4 regions of the Ruegeria sp. BG3 genome follow, and region 1 is predicted to be linked to each of the others. Evidence: riboswitches for the same ligand, from Rfam matches in the RefSeq annotation. Region 1 holds a riboswitch; each other region holds the start of a gene.
The links. A riboswitch is a leader RNA that binds a small molecule or an ion and turns the genes downstream of it on or off. The one in region 1 is predicted to bind cobalamin.
Positions count from the first base shown of each region.

Region 2: it holds a riboswitch for cobalamin, as region 1 does, so the genes downstream of both, ACR0AI_RS17625 (aromatic ring-hydroxylating oxygenase subunit alpha) here and ACR0AI_RS11650 (DUF4198 domain-containing protein) in region 1, are expected to answer to the same signal.
Region 3: it holds a riboswitch for cobalamin, as region 1 does, so the genes downstream of both, ACR0AI_RS09285 (DUF1636 family protein) here and ACR0AI_RS11650 (DUF4198 domain-containing protein) in region 1, are expected to answer to the same signal.
Region 4: it holds a riboswitch for cobalamin, as region 1 does, so the genes downstream of both, ACR0AI_RS05720 (DUF1636 domain-containing protein) here and ACR0AI_RS11650 (DUF4198 domain-containing protein) in region 1, are expected to answer to the same signal.

Region 1 covers NZ_JBQFTE010000006.1:247,353-254,680, reverse strand. Annotated here, with positions in the region: gene cbiQ (cobalt ECF transporter T component CbiQ) at 1-740, opposite strand, end outside; gene ACR0AI_RS11660 (cobalt ABC transporter permease) at 740-1,318, opposite strand; gene cbiM (cobalt transporter CbiM) at 1,315-1,926, opposite strand; gene ACR0AI_RS11650 (DUF4198 domain-containing protein) at 1,933-2,718, opposite strand; cobalamin riboswitch at 2,847-3,048, opposite strand; gene ACR0AI_RS11645 (FKBP-type peptidyl-prolyl cis-trans isomerase) at 3,298-3,726, shown strand; gene ACR0AI_RS11640 (hypothetical protein) at 3,739-3,918, opposite strand; gene ACR0AI_RS11635 (enoyl-ACP reductase FabI) at 3,978-4,769, opposite strand; gene fabB (beta-ketoacyl-ACP synthase I) at 4,775-6,004, opposite strand; gene fabA (bifunctional 3-hydroxydecanoyl-ACP dehydratase/trans-2-decenoyl-ACP isomerase) at 6,052-6,561, opposite strand; gene irrA (iron response transcriptional regulator IrrA) at 6,749-7,168, shown strand; gene ACR0AI_RS11615 (LysR family transcriptional regulator) at 7,143-7,328, opposite strand, start outside.
Region 2 covers NZ_JBQFTE010000011.1:101,688-109,015, reverse strand. Annotated here, with positions in the region: gene ACR0AI_RS17645 (N-formylglutamate amidohydrolase) at 1-102, opposite strand, end outside; gene ACR0AI_RS17640 (MurR/RpiR family transcriptional regulator) at 171-1,049, shown strand; gene ACR0AI_RS17635 (type I glutamate--ammonia ligase) at 1,046-2,359, shown strand; gene ACR0AI_RS17630 (GNAT family N-acetyltransferase) at 2,474-2,995, shown strand; cobalamin riboswitch at 3,115-3,318, shown strand; gene ACR0AI_RS17625 (aromatic ring-hydroxylating oxygenase subunit alpha) at 3,431-4,654, shown strand; gene ACR0AI_RS17620 (FAD-binding oxidoreductase) at 4,660-5,739, shown strand; gene ACR0AI_RS17615 (hypothetical protein) at 6,001-6,465, shown strand; gene rpsD (30S ribosomal protein S4) at 6,776-7,328, shown strand, end outside.
Region 3 covers NZ_JBQFTE010000005.1:40,651-47,978, forward strand. Annotated here, with positions in the region: gene ACR0AI_RS09260 (glucokinase) at 1-674, shown strand, start outside; gene ACR0AI_RS09265 (carbohydrate kinase family protein) at 703-1,629, shown strand; gene ACR0AI_RS09270 (D-lyxose/D-mannose family sugar isomerase) at 1,648-2,313, shown strand; gene ACR0AI_RS09275 (hypothetical protein) at 2,434-2,646, shown strand; gene ACR0AI_RS09280 (hypothetical protein) at 2,652-3,140, shown strand; cobalamin riboswitch at 3,175-3,379, shown strand; gene ACR0AI_RS09285 (DUF1636 family protein) at 3,486-3,833, shown strand; gene ACR0AI_RS09290 (ABC transporter ATP-binding protein) at 3,830-4,606, shown strand; gene ACR0AI_RS09295 (ABC transporter substrate-binding protein) at 4,619-5,569, shown strand; gene ACR0AI_RS09300 (FecCD family ABC transporter permease) at 5,571-6,581, shown strand; gene ACR0AI_RS09305 (response regulator transcription factor) at 6,590-7,328, opposite strand, start outside; gene ACR0AI_RS09310 (GAF domain-containing sensor histidine kinase) at 7,318-7,328, opposite strand, start outside.
Region 4 covers NZ_JBQFTE010000002.1:416,640-423,967, forward strand. Annotated here, with positions in the region: gene ACR0AI_RS05705 (hypothetical protein) at 164-871, shown strand; gene ACR0AI_RS05710 (hypothetical protein) at 1,284-1,445, opposite strand; gene ACR0AI_RS05715 (NAD(P)-dependent oxidoreductase) at 1,694-2,764, opposite strand; cobalamin riboswitch at 2,791-2,994, shown strand; gene ACR0AI_RS05720 (DUF1636 domain-containing protein) at 3,078-3,458, shown strand; gene cobW (cobalamin biosynthesis protein CobW) at 3,455-4,510, shown strand; gene cobN (cobaltochelatase subunit CobN) at 4,516-7,328, shown strand, end outside.

The DNA of each region.
Region 1 (7,328 bases):
AACCCGGCAGCGAAGACAATATCTCGTCGGGTGAGGCTATAGTCTTGCAGCAACAGCATCTTGCCTGAAAACCCCCGACATTTCATCGCGCCGAGGATGCGCTCGGACCGTTCGATTGCCCGGACCAGCATCATCCCGACCAGGTAGCCGAAGCTACGGTAGGTGTGCCAGTTGGTGCCGGGGCGGAAGCCTCGGACTTTCATCGCGGCGCGGAGGCGTTGATATTCCTCATGTAGGACATCGATGTAGCGGATGGTGAACATCAAAAGATGCACGAGTGTTTCCGGGCAGCGCAGCCGGTGCAGGGCGTGGCCCAGAGTGACAGGCTCCATTGTGCCGACCAGAACCATTACGGTCAGGATCACGGCGTTGGCGGTCAGCGCGATTTCCACAGCTTTCCAGAGCCCCTGCCAGCTGGCTGGAAACCCCCAGATGGTAAACATCGGGTCGCCGGGCATCGTGAAGGGCAGGAGGACCAGCATGAAGATGATGAAACTGTCCATCATCGCCATCCGCTTGAGCGTTTTGCGCCAAGGCAGTCGGGATAGCACCAGTAGAGCCAGCGCGATCATCAACGCCGCCGCAAGCGCGGGCAGGGAGGATAGGGAGACCACAACGACCGCAAACAAAACAGACATGACGATGCGCACGCGCGGATCAAGCGAGGTAATCAACCCTTGTTGACCGATCGTGCCAGCCTCGGCCAGCGTCCGTTCCTGTGGTTCCAGTACGTGTGCCATCAGCCTGCGAGTTTCCTCCGCGCCGCGAGGTAGAAGCCCAGCCCGAAGAGGCCAAAGATGTATCCGATGCCGCCCAGAATGGTCTGGAGGTCGTTATGTTCGCGATAGGCGGCGATTTCCCGGCGCAGGGGGCGTATTTCGTCACGAACGGCTGCTGCGATAGCTTGACGCTCCTTATCACTGAGAGAGGCCACTGTGACGCCCTCCGAGGAGGGCGTAGGCGTGGGTGACGCTGCAGGCTTGTTCTTGATGGCGACGCCCATGATCTTGGCAACGTCATCGGCGGGCATGGTGACCTCGGCCACGTGACCGGCGCCGAGGTCGGCAAAGAAGGTATGGGCGACGGCTGTGGTGGGCGTGTAGATGAAGAACCCGTCTGCGTTGGTCGTGGCCCGGCCCAGCTCGACCCCGTTTGGATCGGTCACGACAACCTCGGTATCGGTCGCCATGGTGCCGTTGGAGAAGCCGATTTCCCCTTCGATCGCATCGCTGGATGCAAAAACACCGGCAATCACCTTGTGGGCCAACGCGGGCAGAGGGGCCGCGCATAGGGCCAGGATGAGGGCAATCTTTCTCATGTGGCGGGCCTTGTCAGGAACAGTTCAGGTTTGACTTTTCGTGCCAGTAGAACGGCAAATCCGGTCAGAACGGCCTCGATGATCATCACGGGGATATGCGCAAAGAAGACCAGCTTGGCAGCGGGGAGGAATTCGTCCCCTGACAGGGCCAGTGAGATGCCCACCATGACGGTCGTGGCCGCAATGGCAAAGGCGCCGCCTATGCCGCCCCAGATCGCGCCATGAACAGGTGAGCCGCGACCGATCAGGGGTCGGAACAGCAGCCCCGCCAGTACGGCCGGAAAGGCGATGTTGAGCGTGTTGATCCCCAGTACCGTCAGCCCGCCGAAGCCGAAGAAAACGGCTTGCAGGAGCAGGCCCACAAACAGGGCCGGGAAGGCGGCCCAGCCGAGCAGCAGCCCGGCCAGACCGTTGAGGATCAGATGCACCGACGACGGCCCGATCGGAACATGGATCAGCGAGGCCACGAAGAAACTGGCCGCCAGCACCCCTGCTGTGGGGATGCGGTCCAGATCCAGCGACCTGAGGCCCATTGCGACCCCACCAGCGGCGGCAACGGCTCCGCCGATGACGACCGGGTTGGACAGGGCTCCGTCGACGATGTGCATCGGGGGTTACTCCATGTCCCAGGCGCGGATCCAAATCACCGCGTCCTGGCTCAGCTCTTTGCCTTCATGTTCGGTTTCAGGACCAGCACCGAGGGCGGCAAAGCCCCAGTAACCAGCTTTCGGCACACCGAAGGAAAAATAGCCATTGGCGTCAGAAATTGCGACAACAGCACCACCCGGCATCGGCGAAACGGTAGGCTCGGACGAGGCTTGGTTGTCAAAACTGGGCTTGGCGGCCATGTATTCGATCTCGATCTCAGCGCCGGCAACCGGTTCGCCATTTGCCAGAACCTGACCGGTGAAGGTCGAGCCAGCGATGATGTTGTAGGGCTTGTGCAGAGGCACGATCTCGGTCGCCAGACCCGCGGGGTTCATCCAGTCGGTCGGCAGTTCGTTGCGGTTCAGGAACGCCTTCGTGATCTGTTGGATATAGATATCCTCGGCCTCTTCGTAATAGGGCTGAGGCACCGTGACCATCACGTAGTCGCCCGAACGCTTGACCGGAACAGATCCCTGAAAGGCCGCGCCTTCGTTTTCGGGGCTCGAAAACCGGATGGGCTCCAGCGTGTCCAGCAGGTCGGTCTTTTCGCCATTGTGGATCACGTAGAATTCCTGCGGCTTTTCCAGATCCATGACATGGCCGTTTTCAAACGGGTGCCAGAAGATCAGCTTGACCGGCACGTCGCCCGGCGCCTCGATCAGTGTGTCGGTGGTGTATTCCAGCAGAAAATGTGCGTGCGCCATCGCTGGAATCGCCAGCGCAGCCGCAGCCGTGCAAAATAGTTTCTTCACAAGGTCTTTCCTTAGTCCTTCGTGCCAACCCCGGCACGTTTCTTGCTTGATATCGGGGCGAACGAGACCATGTACCCGAAATAAGGGCATCGGCCCAATGCACACCCCGGCATCGGTGACACACCCCTTCCGAGGGTGCATATCCGGCAGGTCTCCTGACTTGCGGGTCAAAGCATCGGGCTGGCCTTCCCGGGTGGAACCCAGTGGCGTGTCAGCCCTGCTCACCGCCTACAGTTGCGGGGGCAGTTGCGGCATTGGGTGGATCAGAATTCCCCGCACCGCATTCCCTTTTCTCCGGGCGAACCCGGAACCGGACATGAAGACGCTGATGGCAGAGATTCCCATCACCGGTCAATCTCTATTTAAGACTGTAGCGATAACATCTTGTCGATAGGATCGGATGTTCCTGTTCTGCCCGCTCGGTATTGAAGGCGCGCGTGTAAGCGACGACCAGAGGACGCGCACGCCTGCACCGTAATCTGGACATCAGAATCAGATGCATGCATCCTGCACTGCGTCAGACTCCGGCGTGGCGCGCTTGTGTTCGGCGCCTAATTTCCCACAAGCCCCGGAGGCCCAATGTCTGAGATCAAACAAGGCGACACAGTTCGCATCCACTATACCGGCACGCTGTTGGACGAGACCGTCTTTGACAGCTCAGACGGGCGCGATCCGTTAGAGTTTGTTGTCGGTTCGGGCCAGATCATACCCGGCCTGGACAGCGCGATGCCAGGATTGGCGGTTGGCGACAAGAAGCGGGTCGAGATTGCCTGTGTCGACGCCTATGGTCCGATCAACCCGGCGATGCGGCAGGACATCCCGCGTGAGGGTATTCCGGATGACATCCCACTAGAGCCGGGAACCCAGTTGCAGATGCAGACCCCGGACGGTCAGGCGCTGCCGGTAACGGTTGTCGAGGCGAACGAGGCCACGGTGACGCTAGACGCCAATCACCCGCTGGCTGGTCAGGACCTGATTTTCGATATTGAGGTTGTCTCGGTGAACTGAAGGCTTGGGGTTTTAGCCCCAAAGCCCGTCAAGCGCTGCACGGACCTGCGGTTGCGTGAAGAACACGAACAACACCAGCAATGTGGTGAGCGTCAAAAGCAGAACACGGGCGCGGGGGCTTAGAAATCCCGTTTTCCGTTTGGTCTGGGTGCCGCGCGTATTGCTGGCAAGGATCTGGTCAGTTTTGCTCATGCCCATATCCCTGACGCCGAAAGATGGTCAAATCTTGGCGGCGTCAGGGAAAGATATGGTCACATGAAATCCGGCTGTGGCATTCCAAGCACGTGGAAACCGCCATCCACGCGGATGATCTCGCCCGAGGTGCATGCCCCGGCGTCCGAGGTCAGGTAAACCGCTGTGCCGCCAACGGCCTCAAGCGTAGCGTTCGAGCGCATCGGCGCATTCTGGTCGCAGAACTTGTAGGTCTTGCGCGCACCGCCGATTGCAGCCCCGGCCAGGGTCTTCATCGGACCGGGCGAGATTGCGTTCACACGGATGCCTTCGGGGCCGAGGTCGTTGGCCAGATAGCGTGTCGCCGATTCCAGAGCGGCTTTGGCAACGCCCATAACGTTGTAATTCGGAACTACACGATTCGAGCCTTGGTAGGTCAGCGTCAGCAGCGAGCCACCATTGTCCTTCATCAGCGGATAGGCACGGCGGGCGACCTCGATGAACGAGTAGGCCGACACATCCATCGAGTGCTTGAAATTGGCTCGTGTGGTGTTCAGGAACCGACCCGTCAGCTCGTTCTTGTCCGAATAGGCGATTGCATGGACAACAAAGTCGATGGTTGGCCAGCGTTCACCCAACTCGCCAAAGGCGCGGTCCAGCGAGGCGTCATCGGTGACATCCGCATCCACCATGAAGTCGCTGCCGAGGCTTTCCGCCAACGGCTGCAGACGTTTCCCGAACGCATCGCCCTGATAGGTGAAAGCCAGCTCAGCCCCTGCTTCGTGCATCGCTTTCGAGATACCCCAGGCAATCGACCGGTCATTGGCGACACCCATGATCAGGCCGCGTTTCCCTTTTAGAACTTCCGACATCTCGTTCACCCGTTATACTTTGACAGGATCATGGATCCGTTCGTGCCACCAAAGCCGAAGCTGTTGGTCATGACCGAATCCAAACCTGCATTTTCAACCACTTGAGTTGCAATTTCACCGGGCTGGATGCCTTCGGCTAGTGTGTCGACATTGATCGACGGTGTTATGAAATCATTGTCCAGCATGAGCAGGCAGAAGATCGCCTCGAGCGCGCCAGCCGCGCCCTGTGCGTGCCCGGTCATCGACTTGGTGGATGAGATCGGGGGCACCTGACCTTCGCCGAAGATGCGACGCACGGCTTCAACTTCGCCCACATCTCCGACCGGGGTCGAGGTGCCGTGCGCGTTGATGTAACCAACCTTGCGGCCTTCTGGCAGGGTCGACAGAGCCAGACGCATCGCGCGCTCACCGCCTTCGCCGGACGGCGCCACCATGTCATGACCGTCCGAGGTCGCAGCATAGCCGGTCACCTCGGCGTAGATCTTGGCACCGCGCGCCAGCGCATGGTCCAGATCCTCAAGCACGACAATGCCGCCGCCACCCGAAATCACGAAGCCGTCGCGGTCCTGATCGAACGCGCGCGATGCTTTCTGCGGAGTGTCGTTATACTTGGACGACATCGCGCCCATCGCGTCGAACAGGCAGGACAGGGTCCAGTCCAGCTCCTCGCCGCCACCTGCGAACATCACGTTCTGTTTGCCCAGCATGATCTGTTCCGCCGCGTTGCCGATGCAATGCAGAGAGGTCGAGCAGGCCGAGGTGATCGAGTAATTGATACCCTTGATCTTATAGGCGGTGGCAAGGTTCGCGGAAATCGTGGAGCACATGCATTTCGGCACGGCAAAAGGCCCGATCCGCTTGGTGGCGCCGTTCTTCAGCACCGTCTGGTGCGCGGTCAGCATCGCGCTGGTGGACGGTCCGCCAGAACCAGCGACTAGTCCGGTGCGCGGATTGACGACCTGATCCTCGGTCAGCCCCGAATCTGCAATAGCCTGTCCCATCGCGATATGCGCGTAGGCCGCACCCGGTCCCATGAAACGCAGGGTACGTTTGTCAACGTGTTCGGACACGTCAATCTTGAGCGACCCGGCGATCTGGCTGCGAAAGCCATGTTCGACCATCTGCTCATTGGCCTCGATGCCGGATTTACCTGCTTTGAGCGAGGCGAGAACCTCTTCGGCATTGTTCCCGATCGAGGAGACGATCCCCAAACCGGTGACGACGACGCGACGCATATGCGTTCTCCTGTGTTCCGTTCCTGTTGGCGTAATGTCCGCTGGCGTCAGCTTTCGGACAGTGCAACCTTCATATCTTTGACTTGGTAAATCACTTCACCATCCGCTTCGACACGGCCATCCGCGACCCCCATGGTCAGACGGCGTGTCTGTACGGCTTTGGTAAAATCAACATAATAGGTCAGCATCTTACGGTCCGGACGCACCATGCCGGTTAGCTTGACTTCGCCCACGCCCAACGCATAGCCGCGCCCCTGCCAGCCGCGCCAGCCCAGGTTGAAGCCCGTCAGCTGCCACAGACCATCCAGACCCAAGCAGCCCGGCATGATCGGGTTGCCGGGGAAATGGCAGTCAAAGAACCAAAGATCAGGCGTGATGTCGAATTCTGCGACAACATGGCCTTTGCCATGGGCGCCTCCGTCACCCGAAACGTCGGTGATCCGGTCCATCATCAGCATCGGAGGGGCAGGCAATTGCGCATTGCCGGGGCCAAAAAGTTCGCCTCGCGCGCATTTCAGCAGATCCTCTTTGTCAAAACTGCTTGGGAATTGGGCCATTCTTGCCGCCTCTTCTGCCTTGGGTCCGTTCATTACATTTGGCCTCACCTAGCACCCGTATGCAAGGTCCTGCAAGAGCGGCGGTCAGATGATGTTGCGTCCCGACGGTCTTTGCGAATGAATTTCATTTGAAATTGGTATCCCTGCGCCCCTATATATAAAAGCAGCAAAAATGGGTATCGGATTCATGACACCTCAGAGCCGTAAGATAGCTACAGACTGGTTGGAGAGCGCCGGATTGCGCCCGACGCGACAGCGTGTTGCGCTGGCCGAGTTGCTTGTGGGCGATGGTCGTCACCGGCATGTCACAGCGGAAAGCCTGTTTGACTCGGCCAAGACCAAGGGTGATGCTGTTTCGCTTGCGACCGTCTACAATACGCTGCGCGCGTTCTGCGATGCGGGCGTCCTGCAAGAGATCACGGTGGATGGGTCGAAAAGCTATTTTGACACCAACACCCATGATCACCCACATTTCTACTGGGAAGACGAAAGCCGGCTGAGCGACGCTCCGTCCGAAGAGTTGGTGATCCAGCGCCTCCCGCAGGCACCGGAAGGGGTCGAGATCGCCTCGGTCGACGTGGTTATCCGTCTTCGCAAGAAACCTTAGTTCTATCCTCGGACAACGCATCAAAGAGGATACGCTCCGCTGAGGTCAATGTGGCTTCGACGGGGCCGGTTCCGTGGCGCGCCAAGACGACAGGCTCAGTAGCGTCCTTGTCTAGGATCGGCAGGCGGGTCAGCATACGATTGTCGTAACTCATCGAATT
Region 2 (7,328 bases), on a different contig from region 1:
GCAGAGCAGCGCGATCTTCGCATCACTGTCAGGGTTCACCCATTCCACCGGGGCGGGATCCCCGGCGACCAGCAGTTCTTGGGTCGCGGCTGAAGTGTTCATGTGGCCCAAGTTAGAGAACAAGTTTTTTCAGAGTCAATGAAAAATAGATTGACTGAAATTTTTATTCCATGCGATCCATTCAGATCAGGAGGTGCCGCTTGCTTGTTAGGCAGAGAATTGAAGCGAAGGCGGAGAACATGACCGCGAGCGAGCGCAAGCTGGCCGCTGCTTTGCTGAGCGACTACCCCTATGCGGGTCTGGTCACGATTCAGGAGCTTGCTCGCCGTGCCGAGGTTTCGGCACCGTCGATCTCTCGTTTTGTTACCAAGATCGGATTGGGGGGCTATCAGGAATTCCAACGTGCTCTCTTGTCCGAGTTGAAAGAAGGCCAACGTTCACCCACCGATCTGCACGGTGAAGGGCGCAGTGTCGATGGCGGGTTCTTACGCGATTTCATCGCGCGTGCCTCGTCCCAGATGGCGCTGTCGGCAGAAGGTATCACCGAGGCGCAGTTTCAGCGCATTTGCTCGGTACTGAGCCAACCTAAGAGCGATGTTTATATATTGGGCGGTCGGATCAGCGATACCATCGCACAGCACCTGTCTTTTCATCTGCGCCAAACCCGCAGCGGCGTGTATCATCTTCCGGCCAACAATGAGGTCTGGCCGGAATACCTGCTGCGGATGAAGCCTGCGGATATCCTGTTTCTGGTCGATTTTCGCCGCTACCAACCTGCGTTGGCGCGATTGGCCGCTACTGCCGCGCAGGATCGAGGGGTTCGCGTTGTCCTCATGACAGACAAATGGCTGTCGCCCATATCCCGCCACGCAGCAGAAATCTTGCCAGTTCCGATCGAAAGCGGCACGCTCTGGGATACGTACACAGCGGCCCTTGCCGTCACCGAGGCGCTGGTGACGCGTATTGCCGAAGACAATTGGGACCAGACGAAATCCCGCATCGAAGCCTGGGATGCCATGCGATCCCACAACCAGGACCCAAACCCATGATGCCCAAAATCCCCTTGATGTTTGTTGCCACCTCTGACCTTGCCGGGAAATTGCGGGGCAAGGCGTTTCCGGCGGATCAACTGAACAAGCGGTTGCAGCGTGGGGTCGGGTGGACACCCACGAATGTTCAGATCAACTGCTTTGACGGAATTGCCGAAAGCCCGTTTGGCGCGCTGGGTGATCTTCTTCTGATCCCGGACGCCACGGCCGAGGCAAAGGTCGAGTTCGGCGAAGACTCCGGCCTGCACTTCCTTATGGGCGATATCGTCACTCTGGACGGAGACCCTTGGGACTTCTGCACGCGCAGTTTGTTGAGGGCGGCGCTGGAGCGGCTGTACAAGGTCTCAGGAGCAAATTTGCTGGCTGCATTCGAGCATGAGTTCCAGCTGAAAGATCCGCCAAGTCAGGCCAACGAAGCCTATGGCCATCGGGGCTTTGGCCTGCAGCGTGATCTGTGCGAGACCTTGATCAACGCGATTTCTCAGGTCGGTCTGAAGCCGGATTCGATCATGAAGGAATATGGGCCAAACCAATATGAGGTCGTCATCGGCCCCGAGCTGGGTGTTCGCGCGGCGGACGCGGCCATCATGGTACGCGAACTGACCTATGCGACTGCGCAGGCCTATGGCGAGCGGGCCACCTATACCCCTATTCGCGATGTCGCGAGCGTTGGGAATGGGGTCCATATCCACATGAGCTTTGTGGATGATCAGCGCGCGCCGCTGACCTACGCCGAAGACGGGCCGTGCGGCATGTCGGACCTGACGAGCGCTTTCGCCGCCGGAGTTCTGAAATATCTTGATGCGATCTTGGCCCTGACTGCGCCTTCGGTGATCTCGTATGAACGCCTGACACCCCATCGTTGGTCTGCGGCTTTCAACAATCTGGGTTTCCGCGACCGCGAGGCTTCCTTGCGGATTTGTCCGGTAACCGCAAAAGACCCGGCCTCGATCACGGGGCAGTTCAACATCGAATACCGTGCGGCGGATGCTGCAGCTTCGCCTCATCTGGCGCTTGCGGCGGTTGTCATGGCTGGGGCGCAGGGGATCGAAGAGGGGCTACCCGCGCCCATTCCAACCGAGGAAGATCTTTCGCTGTTGGACGTCGCAGAACTGAACCAAAGGGGGCTGGTGCGCTTGCCTCAGACCTTGGAAGACGCGCTAGACCGGTTCGTTTCCAACCCGGTTGTCACCGGTTGGTTCCCCAAAGGCTTCGCTGAGGTGTATCAAGCGCACAAGCAATCCGAGATCGCGACAACCGAACATCTGGACACAGACGCACGCTGCCGATTGTACGAAGAAACATATTGACCTGAGCGGCTGGTCTTGCCGAAGCTCGCCAAATGCGACATCTGGGGCGTCGGTCGGGTAGTTTCGCGCCGTATGACGCGGCGCAGGCTGTTTAGCTCAGGATAGGGATGGATCATGGACCGTTCAGAAACCGATGCCATCTTGAATGTGCATAGGCTGGCTTTTGGCGAAGCAGAAGGTGACGAAATCGCTCAACTCGCCGAAGATCTCCTTGAGTATCCGGAAACGATTTCAATCAGCGTAAGGCGTGAGGGGCAGATCGCGGGCAATGTCATGTTCACCCCGTTTGTCTTCCAGGATCACCCGGACGTTAAATGCTGTCTTCTGGCGCCCTGCGGTGTCTCGCCCGAGCATCAAGGTCTCGGTGTTGGCAGAGAGATGATGGAGACGAGCATCAACCACTTGAGATCCATTGGAACAGACGCTGTCTTCGTGTTTGGCGTTCCGACTTTCTATCCCCGATTTGGGTTTGTCCCTACCGACAAAGAGACGCCATATCCGGACCTTCTGACGATCCCCGAGGCATGGATGGCGCTAGAGCTTACCGCAGGATATGTTGAAAAGCTGGGGGGCAAGACACTTGCGATTGCGCCCTTTATGCACTCGCATTTGTGGGACACATCGCAGCACGGGTGAATTCCGTTTTTTTGTTCTTGTCTCAAAACGCAGCCCTGTTTCAGGTTTCCATTTTTGCAGACCATGTCTGTTTTGTTTCTGGAAATGTCGCAAGGCTTTCAGCCACGAGTCCTTCTCCGAGTAGGTTGCGCATGTGAGGTGCTGCTGTCTGATTCTCAGATGGCAGAGAATTGGGAAGCCGGTGCAATTCCGGCGCTGCCCCCGCAACGGTAAGGAAGGTCAGGTTCGACAGGTGACCACTGGGACGAGGATCCCGGGAAGGTGTCGAAACCGGGCGCAAGCCCCTTTCAAGTCCGGAAACCAGCCTTGCATATATGTCAAACTGCGGGTGGCGGTGGGGGCACAAGTTTCGGACGTGATCCTCGCACGGCTCCGGACTGGCCTCTGGTGTCATCTGCCCAAGCTAAGCCGCGGGGCGCGGCAGGAGAGCCAGAAGTGAGCAACGTTCAAAGCCTGTTGGCGCGTCGAAACCCGGCCTATGCCCTTGAGCAGGCGTTCTATACCGATCCAGATGTCTTTGAGGCCGATCTTGAGGCCATCCACTACCGAGATTGGCTATTTGCCATTCCGGCATGTGAGCTGGTTAAGACTGGCGACTATGTGACCTACACTGTGGGCGCATATCGCGTGATCATCGTGCGCGGTGCTGACAATCAGATCCGGGCTTTCCACAACACCTGCCGCCATCGCGGGTCGATCATCTGCAAAGCGGCTAAGGGGAACTCGCCCAAACTGGTCTGCCCCTACCACCAGTGGACCTATGAGCTTGATGGCTCATTGCTGTGGGCCCGTGATATGGGGCCGGATTTCGACCCCAAACAACACGGGCTGAAAACCGTTCACTGCCGGGAATTGGCTGGGCTGGTCTATATCTGTCTTGCAGATGAAGCGCCTGATTTCGACACCTTCGCCAACAAGGCGCGCCCCTATTTGGAACCGCATGATCTGAGCAACGCCAAAGTCGCTTTTGAAAGCACGATCATCGAGAACGGCAATTGGAAGCTGGTTTGGGAAAACAACCGTGAGTGCTATCACTGCGGTGGCAACCACCCTTCGCTGTGCCGGACCTTCCCTGATGATCCTTCGGTGACCGGTATCGAAGGGGGTGAAACCCCGGCCTTCATGCAAACTCACTTCGACCGGTGTGAGGCCGCAGGCATGCCGTCTCAGTTCTATCTGCATGATGACGGGCAATACCGTCTGGCGCGCATGCCGCTGAAGGAAGGGGCGGAAAGCTATACTCTGGACGGCAAATCCGCGGTGCGCCGCTTTTTGGGCCGTTCGCCCTTTGCGGATGCGGGGACGTTGTTGAAGTTCCACTATCCCAGCACGTGGAACCACTTCCTAGCCGATCACTCGATTGTCTTCCGGATCACGCCGGTCAGCCCGACCGAGACCGAAGTCACCACGAAATGGCTGGTCAACAAGGACGCGGTCGAAGGGGTCGACTACGACGTCAAGCGCCTGACCGAGGTCTGGATGGCCACCAATGACGAAGATCGCCGTGTGGTGGAAGACAACCAGATGGGCATCAACAGCCCGGCCTATGTGCCGGGACCGTATTCAGGGATCCAGGAATCCGGTGTTCTGCAATTCACCGATTGGTATTGCAGCACCCTGGCGCGCCACCTGGCACCTGACATGATGGCGGCGGAGTGACGGAGATGAAAGACCTGAACGCTGTTGCCTCGGTCTGGCAGGATGACGAGACGCTGGAATGCGTCTCGGTCGTGCCCGAGACGCCAAACACCGCCAGCTTTACGTTCCGCGCCCCTTCTGGGGCCTTGTTCGCCTATCATCCCGGTCAATTCCTGACGCTGGAAATTCCGGCACCGGGGCAGCCGGGGGGCGTTGTGCATCGGACCTATACGATCTCGTCCTCCCCGTCGCGCCCTCGGTCCATCACAATCACGGCCAAGGCGCAGCCCGACAGCATCGGCACGCGTTGGATGCTGGACAACCTGCAGCCGGGTATGCGGATGCGAGCGATTGGCCCGGCAGGTCTGTTCACCAATGCGGAAAGCGCCGCCCCCAAATATCTGTTCATCTCGGCGGGCTCGGGCATCACGCCGATGATGTCCATGACGACCTGTATGTGGGACGAAGGCCGCGATTTGGATGTCGTGTTCATCAACTGCGCCAAACGTCCGTCCGAGATCATCTTCCGCCAACGGTTGGAGCAGATGGCAAGCCGGACGCCGGGTTTGGATTTGAAGTTTGTTGTGGAGGAAGCTGACCGCTACAGCCCCTGGACCGGCTACCAGGGTCAGTTCAACCAGCTTATGCTGGGCCTCATGGCCCCAGACTATCTGGACCGTGAGGTCTATTGCTGCGGTCCCGAGCCGTTCATGCAGGCTGTCCGTGACGCTCTGGCGGGTCTTGGCTTTGATATGGACAACTATCATCAGGAAAGCTTTGGAGCCCCGGTTAAGACCGAAGCAGATCAGCCCGATCTGGATGATATCGTTCCTGACGATGACAGCGCCGCCGAAATCGTGTTTGCGAGTTCGGGTGTCACCGCCAAAGTTGCCGAGACGGATACGGTTCTGGCCGCCGCACGTGCGGTCGGGTTGAACATTGCCTCGGGCTGTACGTTTGGCGTTTGCGGCACCTGCAAGGTCAAGAAGACCTCGGGTGAGGTTCACATGGTCCACAACGGCGGTATCTCCGAGGATGACATCGCAGCAGGCTACATTCTGGCATGCTGTTCGAACCCGATCGGCAAGGTCGAAGTTGAGGTGTAAACGGGAAGTCTCAGGCTGAAACTGCAGGACAGCTACGGCCGCCTGCGGTTCCAGATTTTAAAATATTATTATTGATCTCAGATACTTATCGCCCCTATACGCGCTTCGGGAAGTTTGGGTAGCACAGGTTTGCTCACGGATAGTTGATTCTATTCGGCAACATTCACGTGTTTGCTCAAATTCTGTCTCTTTTCCGCCGGAATCTCCCCTGATAAAGCGGGTTGAGTACTGGGTGGGGTGTTGATAAGTGCGAGCAGGTATATGAGAGCCGGATATAACGGTCGTGTAGCCATTTTATGGAATCAAACCGAGCTTGATGGGCTTGAGGCAGCGCCTTTGGCCTTTTTGGCGGTCGGGTCCGCTTGGTCCTGGCGTGGTCAGGCTCTGATGTTGGGCGAAGTGGCCGAGCAAAATCTTGAGCAACTGGGACATATGGGTGCGACTGCTGTGCGCACCCGCGACGCGTTCTCGGCCCCGCAAGAGATTTCGGGCGAGTATTGCGGTACGGTCACATTGACCAATGGGGCGCAACGCTTTTCGGCAGATTTGGTTATCACCGATGACGAACAATGGCCAACTCTGGTGTTTAACACTGGCTGTCCGCCTCGGGATCAGGATTTCTGGATCAGCGAAGTAACGCATGCCGGTGCTGACCTGCAGAGCGTACCGCAGCCGACCGCAAAGGTGGTGGCCTTTCCAGGAAAATCCGCGCCGGGTTACTTTTAATAGGTTTGGTTACCTAGCTGGAGCTGGACCCGTTAGCCTAAAAACCCTTCAAGAATTTTGAGCAGTGCCGTCGGGACGTGTTGACTCTGACAGTTCCGCAGATATAAGCGCGGCTTCATTGGTGTTGGTGGCCCCCGCAAGGGGATGCCTGTCATGGGGGAAACCTCAAGAGGACAACGCCCTTTATAACCCGGCACCACGCCTGGTCTGAACTGGAACTGCCCGGTCCGAGCGGAGACGCTATTTCGGCCCGAAAAGTGGGAACCGGTTTTCGGATCAAGCTGAAATGCCACTTTAAAGGAGATCAGCCGTGACCAAACGCACGTCTGCCAAGTACAAAATCGACCGCCGGATGGGCGAAAACATCTGGGGTCGTCCGAAATCCCCGGTCAACCGTCGTGAATATGGCCCCGGCCAGCACGGCCAGCGCCGCAAGGGCAAACTGTCGGACTTCGGTCTGCAGCTGCGCGCCAAGCAGAAGCTGAAAGGCTACTATGGCGACCTGACTGAGAAGCAATTCCGTCGCATCTACGCCGAAGCTGAGCGAGTAAAAGGCGACACCGGTGAAAACCTGATTGGTCTGCTGGAGCGCCGTCTGGACGCCGTTGTATACCGCGCCAAGTTCGTACCGACCGTCTTTGCTGCACGTCAGTTCGTGAACCACGGCCACGTCAAAGTGAACGGCAAGCGGGTCAACATCCCGTCCTACCGTGTCAAAGAAGGCGACGTGATCGAAGTGCGTGACAAGTCCAAGCAACTGGCAGTTGTTCTGGAAGCTGTTGCTCTGGCCGAGCGTGATGTTCCTGACTACATCGACGCCGACCACTCGAAAATGACCGCGACCTTCGTACGCGCACCGGGCC
Region 3 (7,328 bases), on a different contig from region 1:
CAGCGTGGTCCGTGGCCGAAGTGACAGAGGCTGACGTATCCGTCCTGCAAGGTTCTGCCACTCCGCCGATGGGTACGCGATTGGTCGTGGGGCCTGGAACCGGTTTGGGTGTCGGCGCGCTGCTCTATTCGGAGGGGCATTTCCACACCGTCTCAGGCGAAGGCGGCCATGTTGGCCTGTCTCCGCGCACGCGGGATGAGGTCGATATCTTCGACGCCGCCCGCCATCTGGCGCCCGAATGCTCTTTCGACAACAGCCTCGTACTTGAGGCCGAAATGTTCCTCAGCGGAACCGGCTTGCCGATCCTCTATCAGGCCGCTGGCATGGCGGCTGGGCAGGCCAAGCCTCCCGTTCGTACCGCCCGAGATATTTTGCAGGACGCGCAAAACGGTAGTGACCCGATCGCCGTTCGCACCGCAGATTTGTTCATCAGCCATCTGGGTGCGTTGATGGGTGACATGGCCGTCACAGTGATGCCTGCCGGTGGCGTCTTCCTTGTTGGTGGCGTAGCCGAGAAAAACCGCTGGATGTTTGGCGAAACCTTCCGCAACGCGTTCAATGCAGGTGGGCGTTTCAGCGAGTTGCGGCAGTCGATGAACCTTTATATATCGGAACAGGCCGAATTTGGCATTGTTGGCGCTAACAACTTCTGTAAAAATGCGCTTCAGCGATAACTGAGCGTATTTTGGAAGAGGATGTGGGATGATCCTGTGTTGCGGAGAAGCCCTGATCGACATGATTGCCGAACCGACCCTGTCCGGGCGGGACGGTTTTGTTCCACATTCCGGTGGCGCCATATTCAATACCTCTATCGCTTTGGGCCGGTTGGGCGCGCCCGTTGGACTGCTGACCGGCCTGTCCTCGGATATGTTCGGGCAGCAATTGGCCGATGACCTGAGGGCCAGCCACGTGGACACGACACATGTGATTGCCTCGGACAGACCAACCACGCTGGCGTTTGTTCAACTGAAGGACGGCCACGCCACATACACGTTTGTCGACGAAAACACTGCGGGTCGGATGTTACGGGCCGAGGATATGCCGCGCCAACTCCCCGCGGTTTCAGCGCTGTACTTTGGTGGCATCAGCCTTGCCTGTGAGCCTTGCGCGGATGCCTATGCCGCGTTGGTGGCGCAACATGGCGCGAACTGTGCTGTGATGTTGGACCCCAATATCCGACCCGGTTTTATACAGGATCAGACCCGCTACCGCACGCGGTTGAACCAGATGATCGAACAGACCGATATCGTCAAAGTCTCGGATGAGGATCTGGACTGGATCATCCCCGGCCCGGAAAGCCACGATCAGAAAGTTCCCCTGCTGCTTCAAGCAGGCCCCTCTGCCGTCATCGTCACACGCGGGAGCGAGGGCGCCTCGGGTTATCTGGCCAACGGCACGTTTGTCTCAGTCCCTGTCAAACCGGTGCAAGTTGTGGATACGGTTGGCGCGGGGGACACGTTCAATGCAGGGGTTCTGGCCTCGCTGGAACAGGCTGGCCAGCTGACAAAGCCGGGCTTGAAAACACTGTCCCCGGATGCACTACGCGACGCTTTGACCTTGGGTGCAGAGGTGGCCGCTGTGACCGTCTCGCGCGCCGGAGCCAACCCGCCCTGGTCGCACGAATTATAGCCCTACGAAGAGTCCGAGATGAAACGATCCGAAATCAACCGTATCAAGACCGAAGCCCAGGCATTCATCAGTTCATTTGGTGCCGTTCTGCCGCCTTTCGCAGATTGGACACCTGAGCAAATGCGCAGCGCCGATGCCGACAGCATCCGCGCCCATGGGTTAGGATGGGATATCACCGACTACGGTCAGGGCAAGTTCGATGAGCTTGGGTTGTTCCTGTTCACCCTACGCAACGGCAACGTGAGCGATCTGAGTCGAGGGCGCGGTATGCTCTATGCTGAAAAGCTGCTGATCTCTCGCGACAAACAGCTGTCGCCGATGCACCGCCATATCGTCAAAGCCGAGGACATCATCAACCGAGGCGGCGGCGATCTGGTTATGGAAATCTATGCCTCGGACCCCGATGGCGGTATCGACCGCAATACCCCAGTCACTGTTCCCAGCGATGCCTGCCCTGTCACCATACGGCCCGGAGAGCATCTGCGCCTGAAGCCAGGTCAGAGCGTGACCTTGATGCCCGGCATCTGGCATGCCTTCTGGGCGGAAGGTGGGGATTGCTTGATTGGCGAAGTCTCAACCGTGAATGACGACCGGACGGACAACGTATTTGAAGACCCGATCCCCCGCTTTGCAACAATCGAAGAAGATGCATCACCGGATTTCCTGTTGGTTGCCGACTACTGACTTCATTAAGAATTTCGCGCTTGCATTTTCTGACTAATTTAGTCAGTTAACGGCTGACCCAGTCAGATTCAGTTGGAATCATCGCCCGGTCCCATTTTTGCGACCGAAAGATAACCTGACATGCGAAAATCCCACGCCGACCTGTTGGCCATGGACGCTGTTGCCAGTCGCCATGGCTGCGCATTGAAACCAAAACTGAGGCAGGCGATTGAGGCTGATCTCAGCTTTTCCGTCCGCGCTGCATCACCGCGTCTTGAAACGCCAGTTGATCCCAATACGCTTCCGCAAAACGTCCACCTATTGGCCGCGAAAGCCCTCGACCCCAAAAGGTAACGCGCATGAAACACTCGGCATTCAACCACACACTGCCCCGCGTCGAATTTGACGGTTTCGAACGCGGTTTGCTGCCTGTCATGCGGCACTTCATCCTCAGCTTCACAGAGCCGGAAACGCAGGCTTGGCAACATGCCTTTTCGGTAGCGACCGAGCGTTGGGGGCGCGATCAGGGGCTTGTTCTGGCGCATCTGGTCTTCAAGATTATCAAGGCCACGCTACACACCCGCCCTCTGGGTCTGGCCTTCAAAGACCCGCTTTGTGTTGAAACACGGCAAGAACTGACATGTGACGAGCACGCCCTGCTCCGGATGCTGCATCACATGCGCCGCGACGAAACTCCGGCAGCGCGCGATGCCTTGAATGATTTGACCGGAGACTACCCGGACGCCCATCTGATACAGGCCGGTTTGACCCTGGCCAGCCAGTTCCCGACAAATGGCGTCGGACCGGGCCAAAGCGCGCGCAGGCCAACCCTGCGCGTGGTCCGATAGCGCGATTCCGGCGCTTGACAACAGGAGCGTGAGCAGACTAGCTGCTCTGGATGGTTCCCGACGGCCTGTGCCTTAGGGATGAAAATGGGAATACGGTGCGGCCCAAGTGCCAATGCCGTGACTGCCCCCGCAACTGTAAGTGGAGAGCGACGCCACAAAACCACTGGCCCCTAAGGTCGGGAAGGTTGGCCGAGCAATGACCCGCAAGTCAGGAGACCTGCCATCACAGTTTAACCAACCCGGGGCGGGGTGTCCCGGAAGGAGGCTCGATGGCACATCTGCGTGCTGATGCAATTCATGGCTTTTGCCTTCACTTGGCTTTTATTCAAGTTGGCTACCCGTGCCATGGCTGATCATTTTGTCCTGATATGCGGCACCTGCACTGGGCCGATCCCCGCACATAAGGCGAAGGAAACGCTGGATAGCCAGCTGCCCGAGGGGTTCTCGACACACCTGATCGACTGTATGGCCGGGTGCGACCGACCTATGACGGTTGGGCTGCAGGCCAAGGGAAAGGCGCAATATCTGTTTGGCGACATTCAATCCCCCGCCGATCTGAGCGCTTTGGCTGAGTTCGCCCATCAATTCCGCGACAGCGAGGATGGCTGGACCAGCGCCTCGACCCGTCCCTTGGCGCTCTATACCAAAACCCTGTCGCGCATGCCCTGCCTGCCACCGGAGAACACGGCATGAGCTTTCTGGTCGCTGAAAACCTGGAATACTATGCCCTGAACGGCGATGTTCTGCTGCGCGACACCTCGTTCACGCTTGAGGAAGGCGCGATATTGGCCGTCGCTGGCCCGAACGGAGCTGGCAAGACGACGCTGCTCAACCTCTTGTGCGGCGTCGAAAAGCTGGCACTGGGGGATGTGCGCATTCAGGGGCAAAGCCTGCGGAAACTGTCGTCGCTGGAGCGGGCCAGACGGATTGCCGTTGTCGGTCAGCAAGAAATGCCCGACGGGCGGCTGCAACTGCGCGATTATGTGGCCCTTGGGCAAATCCCGATCAAGGCCGACAAATCCGCCGAAGCTCTTAAGACGGACCTGCAGCGCGTATTGGACACCACCGAACTGTCCCATCTGGCCGGCAAACAGATGGCAAAACTGTCCGGCGGAGAGCGCCAGCGTGCTCATATCGCACGGGCTTTGGCGCAGAACCCCTCGCTGCTGTTTTTGGACGAACCCACCAATCATCTCGACCCTGATGCCAAAGGGCACATGCTGTCTCTGGTCGCCGAGTTGGGCGTGACGGTTGTGATGATCGTCCACGATCTGGTCATGATCCCCGAATTCGCCAGCCACGTGGCCCTGATGAAGAACGCGCAACTGACGGCCTTTGGCCCGGTCTCCGAAGTTCTGACGCCAGACCGCGTGCGCGAGACTTTTGGTGTTGACTATCTGTGTTTCCAGCACGAAGGACGCGTGATCCCCGCGCTAGACATCCGAAAACGAAAGCTTTCATCTTAACAGGAGAGATTGATGAAACAGAAACTCTTGTCCGCTGCGGTTCTAAGCGCACTGGCAAGCGGCGCTGCCGCGCAAGAGATCACCGTCGACAATTGCGGTGAACCTCTGGTGTTCGACAGCAAGCCCGAGCGGATCGTGGTTCATGACATGAACATGACCGACATGGCCTTTGCGTTGGGTCTTCAGGACAGCATCGTTGGTCTGACCGGCATCACCGGCTGGTACAAAACTAGCCCCGATTTCGACGCGCAGCGCGGTGACATTCCCGAGCTCGCCCCGAAATACCCGACGGTCGAGAACCTCGTCGCAGTCGAACCCGACATGTTCTTCGCCGGGTGGTACTACGGTATGAAGCCCGGCGGTGACGTTACCCCCAACACGCTGGAGCCCTTTGGCATCAAGACCATGGTGCTGACCGAAAGCTGCATCCACCTTAACAAAGACCGTCCCGAAGCCAGCATGGATCTGCTGTTTGACGACGTTCTGCGTCTGGGCAATGTCATGCAGGTCGAGGACAAAGCGACCGCGCTGGTCTCGGGCTGGAAAGACCAACTGGCCGCGATCGAGGCCAAAACCACCGATCTGGAAAAACCCCGGGTCTTCCTGCTGGACGGCCCGGCTGATGCGCCCTTTACCGCAGGCAAATATGCCATTCCCGACGCGATGATCGCAGCGGCTGGCGGCGTCAACGTTACCCATGACATGGACACTAGCTGGGGCCGCACCTCGTGGGAGGCTGTCGCCGCCTCGAACCCCGAATTCCTTGTCCTGCTGGACTATCAAACCGGCAACGGCGCGGCGGATACGTTCAAGTTCCTTCAGGAACATCCGGTGATGTCGCAGACCGATGCGGTCAAGAACGAGCGCTGGATCGGCCTGCGCTACGAAGAGCTGACACCGGGACCGGCAAACATCGAAGCGATCGAGAAGATGGCAACGGCGATGCACCGGGGAAACAGCTGAGATGACGAAGACGGGCCAGGCGGTCCTGCTGGGGGCGGTCATTCTGACCGCCCTTTTGCTGCTGTCGACGATCTACGGCACCACTCCGATCCCCTTGGCCGAGGTTTTCACCGCGATTGGGCTGGGTACTGGCGTAACTGAGGGCGATATGTCCCCTTTGCACCGGATCGTCTTTGACCTGCGCCTGCCCCGCGCGTTGTTTGCGGCGGTGATTGGGGCCGGGCTGGGTGTTGTCGGGGTCGTTTTGCAGACGACAACGCGCAATGACCTGGCTGACCCGTTTCTGTTTGGCCTCTCGTCCGGGGCCGCTGCGGGCGCCGTTCTGGTCATCACTGTAACAGGCGATGTTCTGGGCATCTGGACCCTGCCGCTGGCGGCGTTTTGCGGGGGCCTGATCGCGTCCGGCATTGTTCTGGCCCTGGTTCAGAGCCTACGTACCAGCGCGCCGGAAAAGCTGATCCTTGCAGGCCTGGCTGTGTCTTTCCTGTTTTCGGCCATCACCAACTATCTGATCTTCGCCGGCGACAGCCGCGCCGCGCATTCCGTCATTTTCTGGATGCTAGGCGGCCTTGGTCTGGCCCGGTGGGAGACCTTTCCACTTGTCGTGCTAGGGCTGACCCTGATCCTGGGCTATTCCCTCTATCGCAGCCGCTGGCTCGACGCGCTTCTGACGGGGGATTTTACGGCCTCAACACTGGGTATTCCAGTGCAAGGCCTGCGGTTTCGGATGTTTCTGGTCGCCGCCTTGGCCACGGCCAGCTTTGTGTCGGTGGCAGGCGTGATTGGCTTCGTCGGCCTGATGGTCCCGCATATCGCCCGAGGCATCGCGGGAACGCTCCACCGCAATCTCTTGATCACATCCGCCGTCGTCGGGGCCATCCTGCTGACGCTTTCAGACATTCTGTCACGGCTGCTTCTGGCCCCGCAGGAACTGCCGGTGGGGATCGTCACGACCTCGATCGGGTCGCTGTTTGTGTTCCTCTACCTGTTCAAATCCTCACGATCTGACTAACACGACCTTCATCCCAGGTTTTGCCGACGTTCAAGCCAGCTGCCCAGCTCTTTTTCCGCCGAAAAGATGCTCTCTCGGTTCAGTATCTGAGAGGTCATGGCCTTTGAAACCGCCCGGACACGTTTGTTGATCGCGATATCGCTGGCATCCACCGGCAGATCGCCCACATCCAGTTTTTCATAGATCGACAGCAGCCGGTTCTGCACCGTCCTCAGAGCCAGCTTGCGACGCAGCGCGATGGTCTTGTCGGGCAAACCAAGGGCGAGATCGGATAGGATTGCCAGCTCAACCTCCGTCAGCGCCTCACCCGAGCGGCTCTGTTCGCGTTGGATCTGGTGGATTTCCCGGTCCACCATGATCTGCGCCTCGATCAGAACGGCGCGCAGGGCCAGATGCATGCGTGAGGGGCTGGCCGTTTTCAAAACATAGCCGTAGGCGGCCTCTTTCGGAACGATACGCGCGATGCCGCGCAGGTAGGCCTCGTCCGAGTAGTTGGACCAGAACAAAATGCGGGTTGCAGGTCGTTCAGACCAAATGGTCCGCGCGGCTTCGATTCCGTTGCGCTCTTTCATGCGCAGGTCCATGACAATGGCTTCAACACCGTTCTGCCGGGCCTGCTCTTCCCCTTCCCAGCCGTTCGAGGCGAGGCTCAGATCGGTCACCTCGGGCAAGGCATCCTGAACCAACTCCCGCAGGTAATTCGCGTGCATTGCATCGTCTTCGACCAGCAGAACCTTCATGCCAACA
Region 4 (7,328 bases), on a different contig from region 1:
TTCACCAGCTTTGACAACAGCCCGCCTGACCATCGCGCAGTGGCATGTATTGCCTATGTTCGAGATGTCGCCACCAACGTAATTTTTAGGCGTTCCAGTGAGGCCGAATTGCATAGACGGGCCGGGACTAAGAACAAATACTGGAAACGCTGCGAAGCAACGTGTGGAAGATCACCTCCACCACAAGACCGTCATCTGTAAGTTGAGCGGAGAGTGGGCCTATGATCGTTGGGTATCTGCTTATCAAACTGCTGCCGACGAAGGCGAAACGTTGGCAATGAGCAATCTAGCCGAAATGCTCATGTCGGCAGGTTTCTTAAAGGAAGCTCAGATTGAGCTTCAACGCGCAAATGACCAAGAAGCTCACAAGAACGTCGCGAAATCGCAAGTGAGACTCGACTCGATTCCGTTGGATGAAGAAGAAGACAAAGCAAAAAAGTTGGATGGGGCACCTGAACTAAGCCAATTTCTTTCAGCGGTTGGTCATTGTATCTGGCAGCCCAGCCCTACTGAAATTGGCCGCGTTTGGATAGATGGTGGCGTCTCGCTTGCAGTTAGCAAGGAAAATGATCGTGTCACAGCATCTGGTAGCTATGAAAAAACGGATGCAGAGAATGCTCTTACAGCTTCAGTGACAGACACTCAAGAGAAGCCAAAGGACACATACGACGTTACAATTAACGGCCGATTCGTCGGTTCGGTATTGTTAGGAGAGTATTCTTCGAAACGCCGAGGAAAAACCCGACAACCTCTAGGTTGGTTTGACTTCGCAGAGAGCAAGAAAGAGCTTATCGCGATTTATGATCCCGCACGCCAAGTTCTGAGTTGTATGATCGGCAAAGAAATAAAGGAGTTAGAAGTTCGAGATTGAACCCAATCAAGTCGAGTAAGGCAATGCGACATCGCCGACTATCACGAACGTCCAGATAGCTGTTTTTGAAAAAACGGACTCTGCGCAGTGCTTCCGTCAGTGGAGCATTGCGCTGCGAGTACTGGCAATACCTACCTAGTATCCAGACTCACTGCCCTCGCGCTGTTCATAGACTGCTTGAGATTGGCCTCTGCTCGGTATTCTTTGCTTTGGCTTTAAAACAATGGTGCCAATACGGCCGGAGAACCCCACAAAGTCTTCCTCTGAGTGCTTTCACTGGATGATGAAATGGAACCGAACCACCATCTTTTCATTTTTGCGGTTCCCAATCCTTTAGCGCGTTGTCAAGTAGTGTCAGTTCGCGTTCTTCCATTAGGGCGGTATAGCTGATCCGAATTCATCCGACCGGGCGTCATGCGGCGTTCTCCGCATCTTTGAGATACTTCTCAATCGCCCAGCGACTGATCGTTGCCAGCGACACGCCCTTGCTCTTTGCAACGGTGTCGATCTGACGCTCAGTTTCCGGCTTCATTGGAACCGTCACACGGTCCGTGGAATCTAATCCTCTGGCCATTTCATTCTCCTAACTTGGTACCCACAAGTTATGAGAACTTTTCACACTATAATAATGAAAAATCCGATATAGTTGTTTATCTATAAGGAGTTAGACTATGGACGTAGAAGCTATTTATCGTGAAGAAATCCGGACCTTGATCCGTGAACAGTTAGATCCGGCAAATTGCAAATCTGTGTACACCGGTTCGATTCCGGTACTCGCCTCCACATCCCCTTCCTCTTAATACCATCTCCGGAAATCAGTTTTCAGGAGGAACGCCCCTGAGGCACAACCTCGTACCCTGGTTCTTCCGGCTCATCGTCTTGCATTTCCGTAGGAAAACCCGGTGCGCGGATGTCCAAACCCGTGGCCTCTTCCAGGCGTTTGATGATGTTTGGCGAAAGCTCACGCTCGCCAAACCGGGCGATGCCGTCTTCAAAAATCTTGATCATTACCGGATTGATTTCCAGCGGAACACCGGCGCGGTCGGCGACGTCCTGAAACAGGCCGATATCCTTTTTCACCAAATCCATCGTAAACGAAATATCGCGCGAGCCGTTCAGGATCACCTGGCTTTCGGTTTCGTGCACGAACGAGGTTCCTGACGAAATCTTAATGGCCTCATAGGTGGTGTTCAAATCCATCCCGGCGGCCTTGGCGGTAACCAACGCTTCAGCACAAGTGATCAGGTTGGCTGTGGCCAGATAGTTGGTCAGCACCTTAAGAACCGAGGCTGAGCCGAGCTTTCCGGTGTGCAGAACGCGCCGCCCCATGGTCGTAAGGAAGGGCAGAATGCGTTCGAAGGTGTCGCGATCGCAGCCAGCGAAGATCGAGATATTGCCGGTCGCCGCGCGGTGGCAGCCACCCGAGACAGGGCAATCGACGGCGGCCCCTCCGCGCTCCAGAACCAATGCCCCCAACCGCTTGACCTCAGCCTCGTCGGTGGTGGACATCTCCATCCAGATCTTACCGGGGCCAACCTCAGGCAGCATCTCTTGCATCACCGCGTCCGAGGCCGCAGGCGACGGTAGGCAGGTGATCACGGCATCGCAATCGCGCATCATCTGGGCCGGGTTTTCAGCCGCTTTGGCGCCTTGCGCGACAAAGGCCTCGACCAGATCGGAACTCAGGTCATGAACTGTCAGATCGATTCCATTGCGCAGCAATGACCCCGACAGCTTGCCACCCACATTCCCAAGCCCGATAAAACCTACTTTCATGGATTTCGCCTCCGTTTGCGATTTGAGGCCATGCGACCATGCATCAGCGCCATGTTCATGCCGCCTAGCGACGCTGGCAGGTCGCTTTTCAACGTGCCGCAGCGGTCTGGGCTGCATCGCGCTTGACAAGCTGCGGGTGCGTGCCGCATGAGCCTCGTGTTGGTGTCTGTGAGAACAGATGAAAAGGGAATGCGTCAACGGGTTTTCCGCCAAACGCAGCCGCCCCCGCGACCGTGACCGGAGAGGGTGCCCAAGCCACTGGCGCAAAGCCGGGAAGGCGGGACATCCGACAGAGGACGCCTCTGACATCCGCAAGCCGGGAGACCTGCCAGCGCCCGAAGATGAAACCGGACGGGGTGTTCCGGTGTCGGGTCAAGGGACCCGCATGAAACCCCGTCCCCCACGATGAGGATTTGGGGGGATGAGAGACATGACCGAGACCGCTCCGGTCGAATTGCTGGTTTGCACCACCTGTCGTCGCGGGCTGCCCGTTGAAGACGATGCGCAACGCCCCGGCACCCTATTGCACAAGGCGCTTGAGCAGGCGGACCTGCCGGAAGGGATTACCCTTAAAGCCGTGGAATGCTTGTCGAACTGCAACGAGGGCTGCTCCATCGTGCTGCGCGGCGGCCCGGATCGCTGGACCTTCGTTTATGAACATCTGAACGAAACAGACCATGTCGACGTGATCGTTGACGGCGCCACCAAGTACCTCGCGACCGAGGACGGCTTGGTCAAATGGCGCGAACGCCCCGAACATTTCCGCAAAAACTGCGCAGCCCGCATTCCCCCGATTGGAGCCCTGAAATGAGCAACTTGGAAAAACTCCCCGTCACCGTGATCACTGGCTTCTTGGGCTCGGGCAAAACCACGCTCGTGAAGCACCTGATGCAGAACCCGCAGGGCAAGCGTCTGGCCGTGGTGGTCAATGAGTTCGGCGATGTCGGCGTCGATGGCGATATCCTGAAATCCTGCGCGATCCCGGATTGTCCGGCGGAAAACATCATGGAACTGGCGAACGGCTGCATCTGCTGCACTGTGGCCGATGATTTCATCCCGACCATCGAAGCCCTTATGGCGCTGGAGCCGCGCCCCGATCACATCCTGATCGAAACCTCGGGCCTCGCCCTGCCCAAGCCGCTGCTGAAGGCGTTCGACTGGCCCGATATCCGATCAAAAATCACCGTTGATGGCGTCATCGCGTTGGCCGATGCTGAGGCCGTCGCAGATGGGCGCTTTGCTCCGAATGTCGAAGCCGTGGACGCTCAGCGCCTGGCCGACGACTCGATCGACCATGAAACACCCCTATCCGAGGTGTTTGAGGATCAGATTTCCTGCGCCGACATCATCCTGCTGACCAAGCCTGATCTGGCCGGTCCCGAAGGCGTGGCCAAAGCGAAAGAGATCATCGCCGCCGAGGCCCCTCGCCCGCTTCCCGTTGTCGAAGTGGCCGAAGGCGCCGTGGATGTGCGCGTCGTTCTGGGTCTTGAGGCCGCAGCCGAGGATGACATGGACGCTCGCCCGTCGCATCACGATGGTCACCACGATCACGAGCACGACGATTTCGAAAGTATCATCGTTGATCTGCCGGAACAGTCCGATCCTTCCGATCTGGTCGCCAAGATCGAGCGTCTGGCCAATGAACTGAACATCCTACGCGTAAAAGGCTATGCCGCCGTTCAAGGCAAGCCTATGCGCCTGCTGGTTCAGGCCGTGGGTGCTCGTGTGCGTCACCAGTATGACCGTCCGTGGGAGCCCGGTGAAGACCGCCGCTCGCGTATGGTGGTGATCGCCGAACATGACGACATCAGAGAAGCAGAAATCCGCGATATCCTCGCTGGTGTCACCGAGGCCGCTGAGTAAGACCAATGCACGTCGTCTTCCGCGAAAGCCACGGGTTAGAAGAAACAGAAACCCCAACCGATCTGGGCCAGAGCCCGGCGGATTTGGTGGTGCTGTCCTTCTCGGACAGCGACCTTGGCGCTTTCGCGGCAGGCTGGCACCGTGGTGGCGGGCCAGAGGGGCGGATGCCGACCCTGCGACTGGCCAATCTGACGGCGCTGAAACACCCTCTGTCCGTCGACACATACGTGGAACAGACGCTTGAGGGCGCCAAGGGCATTCTGATCCGCCTGATTGGTGGCGTGCCTTACTGGGCCTACGGGTTGCAGCAAGTTCTGTCGCTGGCGCAGGCCAAGGGGATCGCGTTGGCCGTCCTTCCCGCCGACGGGCGTGAGGATACGCGGCTGGATGAGTATTCAACCCTGCCCGTCTCGACCCTGCGCCGTCTGGCACATCTTTGCGACACCGGCGGTGAAGTCGCGGCACAGGCCGCCTTGGCGCAGATGGCATTGGCGGCGGGGCTCTACGCCGGCCCTGTTATGGGGGCCAAGACCCTGCCCGAATCCGGCGCGTGGTGCCCTGTGCGCGGCGTGATCCCAGTTGATACAGCCTTTGCGGGCGACGCAAAACGTATCGTCATCACCTTCTATCGCGCCTATCTGACCTCGGCGGATACGGCCCCTGTCGCCGCCGTGATCCGCAGCTTGCGGGATCGCGGGTTTCAGGCCGTGGGCCTCTTTGCCCCCTCGCTCAAAGCACCTGCTGCCGCTGAATGGCTGCGTGACAACATCGTCGCTTTGAAGCCTTCGGCGATCATCAACGCCACCTCTTTCTCGGGCAAAGGCGCATCGGGAACGTCCCCTCTCGACGCAGCAGGCGTGCCGGTATTTCAGATGGCCCTCGCCACATCCCGCCGCAAGGCTTGGGCCGAGGCGGAACGCGGCCTTTCCCCCGCCGATCTCGCCATGCATGTGGTGTTGCCCGAAGTCGACGGACGCATTTCGGCGGGCATCGCCTCGTTCAAGGAACCGGGCAAGCGTGATCCGCATCTGGAATATTCCCGCTTTGCCCACCGGGCCGAGCAAGAGCGGATCGAAGCGATTATCGACCGCGTCACCGGCTGGCTAACCCTGCATGACAAGCCCAAGGCGGATCAGGTGCCCGCGCTGGTGCTGTCGACCTATCCCGGCAAAGACTGGCAAATGGCGCATGCGGTGGGCCTCGACGCACTGGCCTCGGCCGAGGCGATGCTGACCGATCTTCAGGCCGAGGGCTACAGAACCGCGCCGGCTGAGCCGATTGCGGAAACCCTGCTGGACGCGCGCATTTCGTGGCCTCTGGAAGATTACAAGGCAGCCCTAGCTGACTTGCCCGAGCAACTGCGCGCCGATCTCCAAACCGTTTGGGGCAAGCCCGAAGACGACCCGGATTTTACTGAAGGCGCGTTCCACTTCTCCGCCCTGCGCCGAGGCAACGCGCTCGTTGCTCTACAGCCCGAACGCGGCACACCCGAACTGCGCGATGACGACTATCACGACCTGTCTCGCACCCCGCGTCACAGCTACGTCGCCTTCTATCTGTGGCTGCGCAAGGGGCTGGGCGCAGACGCTTTGATCCATATCGGCGCGCATGGCACTCTGGAATGGCTTCCGGGCAAGTCCGTTGCTCTGTCGGCGAATTGCTGGCCCGAGGCGCTGATCCGCGACTTGCCAGTGATCTACCCTTTCATAGTCAATGACCCGGGCGAGGCCGCGCAGGCCAAGCGTCGGATCGGGGCTGTCACGCTGGGCCATATCCCGCCCCCGATGAAGGAAAGCGGCACCCCGGATCGCATGGTGCGTCTGGAATCGCTGCTGGATGAGTTCTCGAATGCGGACGGACTGGATCCCAAACGCCGCGACCGCCTTCAGGAAGATATCCGCGACGAGGCGCAGGCCATCGGGTTGGAGAGCGATTTGGGCCTCGATCAGGCCACCTGCACCGCCGAGGCGATTACCCGCATCGACCGCTTTGTCTGTGACATCAAGGAAAGCCAGTTCGGCGACGGGCTGCATATCTATGGCCGTGCACCGGAGGTGTCCGGCACTTTCGACTCCGCGCCTTCGGCCCATGCGGAACGCAGCGCTCTGATCGACGCGCTGGCCGGGAAACGGATTGAGGCCGGGCCGTCCGGCTCCCCCTATCGCGGTCGCTCGGATGTTCTGCCGACCGGGCGGAACCTCTATACCACCGACCCCCGCTCGGTGCCCACGCGGGCGGCCTACACCCAAGGCGTCAAACTGGCCGAGGAACTGGTCCGCCGTCACCTTCAGGAAGAAGGCGACTATCCCAAGGGGCTGATCGTCGACCTATGGGGCTCGGCCACCATGCGCACTGCAGGCGAGGAATTCGCCATGGCGCTGCACCTACTGGGCGTGAAACCGGTCTGGGACAAAGGCTCCGAAAGGGTCTCGGGGATCGAGGTGCTGCCGATCACTGATCTCAGCCGCCCGCGCTTGGACGTGACGCTGCGTGTGTCGGGCCTGTTCCGGGACGTCTTCCCGACCCTCTCGGCGCTTTACGGTCAGGCTATCCGCGCGTTGGCCGCGCGAGATGAGGCGACCGACTGGAACCCCTATGCCGGTCAGGCCCCGTCGGCCCGCGTCTTCGGCCCCGCGCCCGGCAGCTATGGCGTCAACATGACCCAACTGTCCGAGATCTATACCGACGAGGCGCGCGCGCAGGCAGGTGAGGCGTGGCTTGAGGCCAGCTCCTTCGCGCTGGAGGGAGAGAATATCGTTCAAGACAAAGCGGGCATCACCCAACGCGTGGCGCATGCCGACAGTTTTGTTCACCTGCA